DNA from 2 places in the Gleimia hominis genome. Region 2 is predicted to be linked to the other one. Evidence: riboswitches for the same ligand, from Rfam matches in the RefSeq annotation. Region 2 holds a riboswitch; the other holds the start of a gene.

Region 1 (4,395 bases), 160 kb from region 2:
CCTTCCCCTCCGTAGGTACCCCCTACTTCCGCACACGTTTCTGGACGCAAATCGGTTATGGTAGCGGCGCCCGCCGTGGCGTCTTTATGTACGGCATCGACACTTCCGACGGGGGTTTTCCCTGACGGCCACAGAAGCACCAACCCGACGACCGTGGCGATCGCTAATGGCAGTACTATTGCGGCTAGTGTGAGCCTGATTCTGAGTAGGCGTTTGCGAGGCAGCTCTAGGGGCCCGTGGTTGTGGTGCGCGTGCGACATGCTTGTTTACCCTTGTTATGCGATGAGGTTAAGTACGTACTTACCCTACCCTTAGTCGCGAATAGTTCTCATCAACGGTCGGGGGCACCTACACGCGTTTTCACCTACCGCGCGGGGCTTTACGCAACGTGGAGTTTTACAGCAACATCTAGTTTTAGAGCAACAACGACTAGTCGACAGCCGGCACCTCCCAGTTACCGAACCACATTTTCGCAGTCGAACGCATGCTGCTTTTCAGCACCGAGAACGCAGGTACCCTCACCCCCTCTTTCGCCGCTACCGCGCACAGGAAGTCGCGCACCCGCCACACTTCCGCGGGGTTAACGCTGGGCGCGATTGCAAGTACCTCATGTAAATACTGCTCGTTCGCATACCCCAGTTTCGTCGCAATCCACGCGGGTGAAACCGTGAGTTTATTGCACAGGTTTTGCAGTTCATGCGCGGTTGCGTCGCATTGTTTAGCGTTTATTGACATGGCGGCCTTTCAGTAAGTTACCTAATGATACCCAGTGGTAAGACACGTAATTAAAGGAGTAGAAATTAGTTCCCTCCCCAGTTAGGTCAACCTCGGTTTTGATCCGAGTTTTCCTTACTGAGGAGGGAACGCGGCGTAACTAAGCTGAGCTACGTTTCTAAAGCGGGCTTCGGGCCGGTGAAAAACTCATCAGGCCGCACACCGCTAACATGGAGCAACAGCTGTGGTTATTGCACTAAACCCGGTTACGCGTTGGGGGTACCTGGTTTGGTGTCGGCGGATTCAAAGCGCTGGTCGTGGTGGGTGCGGGCTTGTTTCCCGTCTGCTCCGCGGTCCCAGGAGCGTTCCAGCTGCCCGGGTTCCAGTTCGGAACCGGCTGGTGCGGAGGCGGGGCTGGCGGATTCCAGCGAGGTACCCCTTAGCCGAGAGATCCACCGCATCGCGTGGTACATCGCAAGGGCGCCGAACGAGCCTAGTGCGATTCCCTCAAACACCATGTCTCCCCAGTGCCACGTGTAGTTCGCTATCGCAACCACCATGGCGACTGCTGCTGTGTTCAGGTTGACGGGGTCAGAGAAGTCGGTGCGGTTCTGCACCCAGATGCGCACGCCAAGCATGCCGATCATGCCGTACAGGATCGTCGCAGCCCCACCAAGTACTCCCACGGGAATCGTGGCGATCAGCACCCCGAACTTGGGGAACATGGACAGTGCGAGCGCGGTTAGCGCGGCAACAATGTAGGCGGCTGTTGAGTAGACGCGGGTGGCGGCCATAACCCCAATGTTCTCCGCGTACGTGGTGGTACCGGAACCACCACCGGAACCAGCGAACACGGTGGAGAGCCCGTCGGCGAACAGGGCCCGGCCTGTGAGGGTGTCTAGGTTGCGCCCAGTCATAGCGGACACGGATTTCACGTGCCCCACGTTTTCTGCGATGAGCACGAGGACGACGGGCACGAAGAGTCCAAGTGCGGAGATGTCGAATGCGGGAGCGTGGAAGCTGGGTAGGCCCACCCAGGCGGCGTCGGACAGGGTGGAAAAATCAACTTCCCCACGGATCACAGCGCACGCGTAGCCAATGAGCACACCGATTAGGATCGATAGGCGTCCGACGATTCCTTTGAACAGGACGGTCACGAGGAGGACGGAAACGATGGTGACGATTGCGGTTACGGGAGCTTGTTTAACGTTGTTCCACGCCGCGGGAGCCAGGTTGAATCCGATGAGGGCCACGATGGTGCCTGTAACAACCGGGGGCATGAGCACGTCGATCCACCTGTGGCCCGCCACCATGACGATTAACCCGACGATTAGGAGCGCCAGGCCTGCGGAGATGATTCCACCTTGTGCGACCGCCATTCTGTGTGGGTCAATGGCGCCTCCACCTTGGACGTATCCGGTGATGGCGGTGATTGGGGCGATGAGGGCAAAAGAAGAGCCGAGATAACTTGGAAGTTTCCCGGCTGTAATGAGGATAAAAAGAATGGTTCCAATCCCTGTGAAAAATAATGTCGTTGAAGGATTGAAACCAGTTAGTAACGGAACGAGGAATGTGGCTCCGAACATTGCCACCACGTGTTGCATCCCGATTCCGATTGTGGCGGGCCATGCGAGCCGTTCATCGGGCTGAACCACGTCACCGGGGGCTATGTGCACGCCGTCTCCGTGCAGTTTCCATTTCACTGCCATTTGGGCACTCCTTGTGTTTTATCTGGGACTTGTTTTAAGCCGCAGATAGTCTATGCTGTTCCCACCATTTTTCTCGCATTATCCTCCATCTTGTAGCGCGTTTCACGTATTTCTCCCCTGAGGGTACCTGGCTCAGTTGGGCGTCACCGCTTTTGTTTTGCATGAGGGTACTTGGGGCCACTGGGGCGTCACCGCTTTTGTTTTGCATGAGGGTACCTGGGCTCGCCTTAGAGCAATCCCGATAGTTTTTGCCGCGGGTACCTTCGTTTTTGAGCGCGAGGTACCTCCGCTGCCATCCGCGAGCCTGTGTTGCACGACATGCGTGATTCTCGGTAGCCTGTGCTTGAACACGGGAGCCCGTTGGGGCTGAGAGGGAGGTTACCTCCGACCGTTGAACCTGATCCAGGTCATGCTGGCGAAGGGAAGTGGAAGTTTTCATGCCGAGCGATCAGAAGAATAAGAGCTACAACTCGAACAGTAGTCGTCAAGGAACCAATCTGAAACAGGCGGCCGCCGCCCAGCACGCCACTTCAGAAACGGCCCAAAATGCCGCCCAGCACGCCACTTCAAGAAACACCGGCAAAGCCACCGCGGATAAAACCCGGCATATGGATAAGGATGAGCAGATGCGGGTGGTGGATCCGATTTGGCCGGCGATGACGTCTCGCGAAATCAAAGCGGTTACAAGCGCTTCAAAAGTGCAGGTGGTTCAAAACAGTAACCGGCCGATGGCCGCGGGATCCCTTGCGGATGCTGACGGACAGCGCGTATTTTTGAAGCGCTACGACCCCACCCTGGTGCCCACAAAAACTTTGAAAGCTGTGCATAAAGCAGTGAATCAAGCAATCGGCAACGGTTTGCGTGCTCCTCGTTTCTTGCCTTTCCCCAATGGTGAAACGATTGCGTTTGAGGGGCCGTGGGTCTACGAGATGTGTCAGGCTGCGCGCGGCGAAGACCGGTATCGCAACCAGCCCTCTTGGAGTCCACCGTTTACCCGTGCGGATGCGCGGGAGGTGGGCCGAACGGTGGCTCGAGTGCGTTTGGCAATGGAAACTGTGGGTACCCCTGAACCTCGGGAAATCCCTCAGGGGCCGTATCAAAACCGGTTTACCCTAATGTTGGCTCAAGACCTCCCTGAGGCGGTGGACAAGTTTTTGGAAGCCAGACCCGAGGTAGCGCAGTACCTGGCCCACACGGGGAGGGATTTGCTGGCAGATTTAGCGCCGCTGGAACCGCTTCGGCAGCAAGCCCGCGCGGTGGCCGGTGAGTCGTTGCGGTGGACGCATGGTGATCTGCACGTTTCGAACACGTTCTGGGATGGGCACCGGGTTAGTGACGTGATTGATTTCGGTCTGGCGTATTTGAATCCCCCGATTTTCGATTTGGCACTCGCGCTGGAGCGGCATGCGATTGATTGGATTTCGATAACCGAGGGCGCGAGGAGCAGTACTGACGCAGATACCGGCACTGAGACCATCAGCAGTACTGACGCTGATGCCATTACTGAGGCAGACGGCAATACTGACGCCACCACCAGAAGTTCAGACGCAAGCAAGACCAAAGAGTCCGATGCTCATGCAGGCCCGGACACGCCCACCCCCGGCGTGCGTTTCCGCCCTCAAGTGGCAAAGGATATTCTGGCTGGTTACAGCGAGTTATTGGCGTTGTCCTCGTCGGAAAAACGGGCGTTGGGTCCGATGATTGCGCTTAGTCATATTGAGTTTTCACTAGATATGATTCGTTACGCCGCGTACGCACCGGCGGCAACGGCGGGGTTGGCGGATTGGGCGTACGACTTTTCTTTACTCGGCCATTCCCGCTGGTTTTTAACCGGTGAGGGCCACCAGTTTTAATCTATGATTAACACATTTTGTAAGGAGTTATGATGCTTGTTCGGATGCGGTTGGAGTATGTGACGGCGTGGCCGAATCACGCGGGTATGTTCGTGGCTCGTAAGAAGGGGTTCTATGCG
Region 2 (4,395 bases):
TGAGCACCGGTCGGGACCGCCACGCTTAACTGCCGGGGGTGGAGCGAGCCCACGTACCGTGCTGACTATAGCCCTGTCGTGTTTTGGTTTGGCGGGGCTGCTGGGCCTCGTACTGCTGTGGATTTCCGGCCAGTGGGTACTGCTGATTCCCGGTGTGGCAGCGGTGGTGGCCGCGTGGTTCTACACGGGTGGACGCCATCCGTACGGCTACATGGGGGTGGGCCTGTCGGAGCTGTTCGTGTTCCTTTTCTTTGGTTTATTCGCCACAGTTGGGACCACGTGGGTTCAAGTTCCCTCCGCACCTGCCCGCCTGTGGGTTGGCGCTACCGGCGTAGGGCTATTGTCGATCGCCCTGCTGTTCATTAATAACATTCGCGATATCCCAACCGACAAGCTTTCGGGCAAGCGTACTTTGCCGGTGCGCCTGGGGGATTCCCGGTCGCGGCTAGCGTATTACGGCCTGGTTATTATCGGAGTGTGCGCGGGCACGGTTGCGGCCCCTGGGTTTTTAGGCAGCTTGTGCACGCTGGTGGTACTTGCCGCACTTGCGGTAATAGCTGCTCGTCCGGTTTGGCAGGGAGCGAGTGGACGCGATTTGCTGCATCCATTGAAGATGACCGGGATCCTCACCCTCGCCTACGGCCTGCTAGTTGGCGGGTTCTTAGCGCTGGCCGGTTTCTAGCGGCGGCTTTTCCCTAGCGCTGGCCGGTTTCTAGCGTTGACGCACCGGCCTTTCCCAGCAGTCCGGCGCTTTGCCGCTGGCATCATCCACGGGTTTTGCGGCGCTGTTCAGCATTCAATCAGCGCATGTGGGTACACTGGGGCAGTAGTCGTTTTGAGAGGACATAATGGGGCGGATACTTCTGATTGCAGCCGCGATTGCGTTGGCGATCTATGCGATTGCAGATTGCGCCCGCACCCCTAACGACCAAATGCCCGCTCACCTTCCGAAACCTATTTGGCTCCTAATAATTTTGTTAACCACCCCACTGGGGCCAATTGGGTGGATTATTATTTCACGGGTCATGAGGGCAGAGAACAATGGTGGCCGGCTCGATGCCAGTATCTGGTCTTCGGACGAGTCCTCTATTCAAGGCATCCAGTTTGGACATCAGCACAACCGGCCCCCGCGTGATCTGGGGCCAGATGATGACCCGGAGTTCTTGTGGCGGTTAGAAAAGGAACTGCGGGCAGAGCGTCAAGCCCGTAAGAATGCTAACCAGGAACCGGATCTACCGCGGGAGCAACAGCCTCAGGAAAATAATGGTGCTACGCCGGAGAGCAAAAAATCTGACACCAAACCGAACGCGACCGATGACGTCGAAACCGACCCCGCTGACGAGACTGACCCCAACGCGGCCAATGACGTCGAAACCGGCCAGACCGAAAATATCGGCGTGCCAGAGGACCAGCCGGATGTGAACAAGCCAGATGCCGACCTACCGGATGCGGACCAGCCTACTTGTCGCAACGAGATTTTGGATGGCGAGGCAAACGCGCGCGAGACAAACGAAGGTGACGTCGACGAGGATGACGATGCGCGTGCGAACAGGTGCGATAATGACCCGGACGAGTCGCGGTAGTAGGCTTATCTTCCGCTGTGGTTTTTAATCGAAGAGCCGCGGTGGTTTCTGTTAACCTAAAGAAGCAATCACGGGAGCCGGATGGCTGAGAGGAAGGCCACGACCTTCGACCGTCAAACCTGATCTGGGTAATGCCAGCGCAGGGAGACCTCTTCACACGCCCACTCGGGTGGGCTTGTACCCGTGCCCACCGATCAACTGAAAGGGCACAAAATGAGTAACCAAGAAGACCTCACGAAACCTGTTTCTTCCCAGGGGTGGCGCGTAGTAGACATTGTGGTCGCCGCTATTCTAGGTATTGCCACGGGACTGATTTTTTTCGCGTGGAACTCAGTTGGGTACGCGTGGTACAAATCCATGGACGCGGTAACACCCGGGTTCGGTGGGATAGCCACGGGGATCTGGTTCTTGGGCGCACCTTTGGGTGCGTTGATTATTCGCAAACCTGGTGCCGGGATTTTTGTTGAGGTCCTAGCTGCTTGTGTGTCAGCGCTGCTGGGTAACGTGTGGGGAATCACCACGCTGTACTCGGGGTTGGCGCAAGGTATCGCCGGTGAGATTCCGTTCCTAGCGACGCGGTACCGCAAGTTCTCGCTCCCAATCGCTCTGGCGTCCGGCGCTCTGTCGGGTGCGGGCGGTTGGTTCCTGGAACTGTTCATGTCCCCCAACCTGCCTAAGGGCCTAGCGTACAACTCGATTTACCTGGTGACGCTGTGCATTTCTGGACTGTTCTTGGCGGGCCTGCTGGGGTACCTGCTGGTCGCGGCGCTGCGCAAGACGGGGGCGTTAGCGGCATTTAACTCTGGACGCCAGTCGTAGAACAAGGGGCGTTGACGTTGATCCGAGCCACCGACTGGGGGTACACGTTTGAAGGTCAGACATGGCCTGCGGTTCAGCATATTGATTTTGAGGTAGAGCAGGGTGAGCGCGTACTTCTACTGGGCCCGTCTGGGAGTGGTAAATCCACTTTGCTGACAGCGTTGGCTGGGTTGTTGGGGTCGCAGCACGACGGAGTTGAATCGGGTTCTTTATTGATTGACGGCGTGCATCCCTCGCGCATGAAGGGCCAGGTGGGCCTGGTGATGCAGGACCCGCAGTCCCAAGTCATTTTGCAACGCGTGGGTGATGATGTTGCGTTCGGACTTGAGAACATGGGAGTTAGCCCAGACCGGATTTGGCCCCGGGTTGAAGCTGCGCTACAAGAAGTTGGGCTTGAGGTACCCCTGAATCGGCCCACTGCAGCGCTGTCCGGCGGGCAGCAGCAACGCTTGATCTTAGCCGCTACCCTAGCGATGCAGGACGAGCACCATCGGATCCTGTGCTTAGACGAACCGACCGCTAACTTAGACACGGAAGGTATCGCGGAGATTCGTGATGCCACTAAGCGGGCGCTGACTGCGGACGCGACCCTCATTATTGTGGAACACCGGGTGGAACCGTGGCTGGACGTGGTGGACCGGCTGATTGTGATTGGTCACGACGGAGTCATTGCGGACGGACCGGTGCAGGAAGTGCTGGAGGCTGAGGCACAGCGTCTGTTAGATGCGGGCGTGTGGGTGCCGGGCAACCCGACTGGCTTGTCGAAACGAGATTCGTTTTCTTTAGGCACAACCGCGGGTTCTTCTTCTGCGGGTTCCAGTTCGGTTTCTTCGAGCTCAGAATCAACTTCGTTCCCCACGTGTTTACGCACAGTTGATCTAACGACGGGCCATGGCAAGCACGTGGTTTCGACAGGTTTGGACCTAAAGGTGGAGTCCGGAGTTTCCACGGTGATCACGGGGCCGAACGGAGTGGGGAAATCTACCCTCGCAATGACGTTAGCGGGTTTGTTACCCCCCGTGTCCGGTCGGGTGGAAGCCACTGAGGTTCTGGACCCACCTAAAGGCCGCTTAGAGATCGCCAAGTGGGCGTCTAAGGATTTGTTGACGCGTGTGGGCACTGTGTTTCAGCAGCCGGAGCACCAGTTTGTGGAATCCACGGTGGCGCGTGAACTTGAGGTGGGGATGCGGGCCCTCGGGTGGGACGATAAGCGCATCGGGAAGCGGCGTGACTACCTGCTGGACATGCTGCGGATGACGGATCTGGCGGACCGTAACCCGTTCCAACTCTCGGGTGGGCAGGCGCGGCGCTTGTCGGTAGCGACCGTGTTGGCAACGTCGCCGAAAGTGATGATTTTGGACGAACCAACGTTCGGGCAGGATCGCAACACGTGGTTGGGGTTGTGCAAATTAATTCAGGAGTTGATTGATGAGGGCCACGCGGTGGTGTCCGTAACACACGATGAGGAGTTCATTGACGTGCTGGGAGAACGCCACATTCACCTCGACTCCGGTGGCGACCACCCGGAACCTGGACACCGGGGGACCGTCACCGCAAGCGGCTCCCAACCAAACTCCACTGAAACTGGGGTCCGCATTGACTCCGTAGAACCTGATAGGGGCGGGGCGCGCACCGCTTTTGAGGCGGGAGGGCGAGCATGAAAACTCGGTTTGATATTTTGAACCCGGTGTCCCGCCTGGGGCTTACCCTACTGTTGTCCGTACCGATTTTGATCACGTTGGATTGGGTGAGTGCGAGCGTCATGTTCGCACTTTTAGTGTGCGCGTTCGCGTGGGCACGCGTGCCGTTTCTGTGGCTTTTAAAACGCGCACTGGGCCTGTCAATTGTCGCTTTGCTTGCCGCGGTTTCGATGGCCTTGTACGGGAAGGTGGAGGGCACCGTCTGGTTCTCTTGGGGGTTAATCACCGTGTCTGAACGGTCGGTAATCCTTGCAATAGCGGTGTTTCTACGCGTTCTGGTGCTGGGGTTAACT

What was found. A riboswitch is a leader RNA that binds a small molecule or an ion and turns the genes downstream of it on or off. The one in region 2 is predicted to bind thiamine pyrophosphate.
Region 1: another riboswitch for thiamine pyrophosphate. It lies ahead of CJ187_RS08900 (phosphotransferase enzyme family protein); the one in region 2 lies ahead of CJ187_RS00145 (ECF transporter S component).

Annotation. Positions count from the first base shown of each region.
Region 1 covers NZ_CP126963.1:2,035,556-2,039,950, reverse strand. Annotated here, with positions in the region: gene CJ187_RS08915 (YibE/F family protein) at 1-260, opposite strand, end outside; gene CJ187_RS08910 (DUF2316 family protein) at 430-735, opposite strand; gene CJ187_RS08905 (uracil-xanthine permease family protein) at 981-2,423, opposite strand; TPP riboswitch at 2,763-2,865, shown strand; gene CJ187_RS08900 (phosphotransferase enzyme family protein) at 2,861-4,276, shown strand; gene CJ187_RS08895 (ABC transporter substrate-binding protein) at 4,306-4,395, shown strand, end outside.
Region 2 covers NZ_CP126963.1:28,040-32,434, reverse strand. Annotated here, with positions in the region: gene CJ187_RS00155 (1,4-dihydroxy-2-naphthoate polyprenyltransferase) at 1-682, shown strand, start outside; gene CJ187_RS00150 (PLDc N-terminal domain-containing protein) at 849-1,583, shown strand; TPP riboswitch at 1,644-1,746, shown strand; gene CJ187_RS00145 (ECF transporter S component) at 1,797-2,402, shown strand; gene CJ187_RS00140 (ABC transporter ATP-binding protein) at 2,414-4,063, shown strand; gene CJ187_RS00135 (energy-coupling factor transporter transmembrane component T family protein) at 4,060-4,395, shown strand, end outside.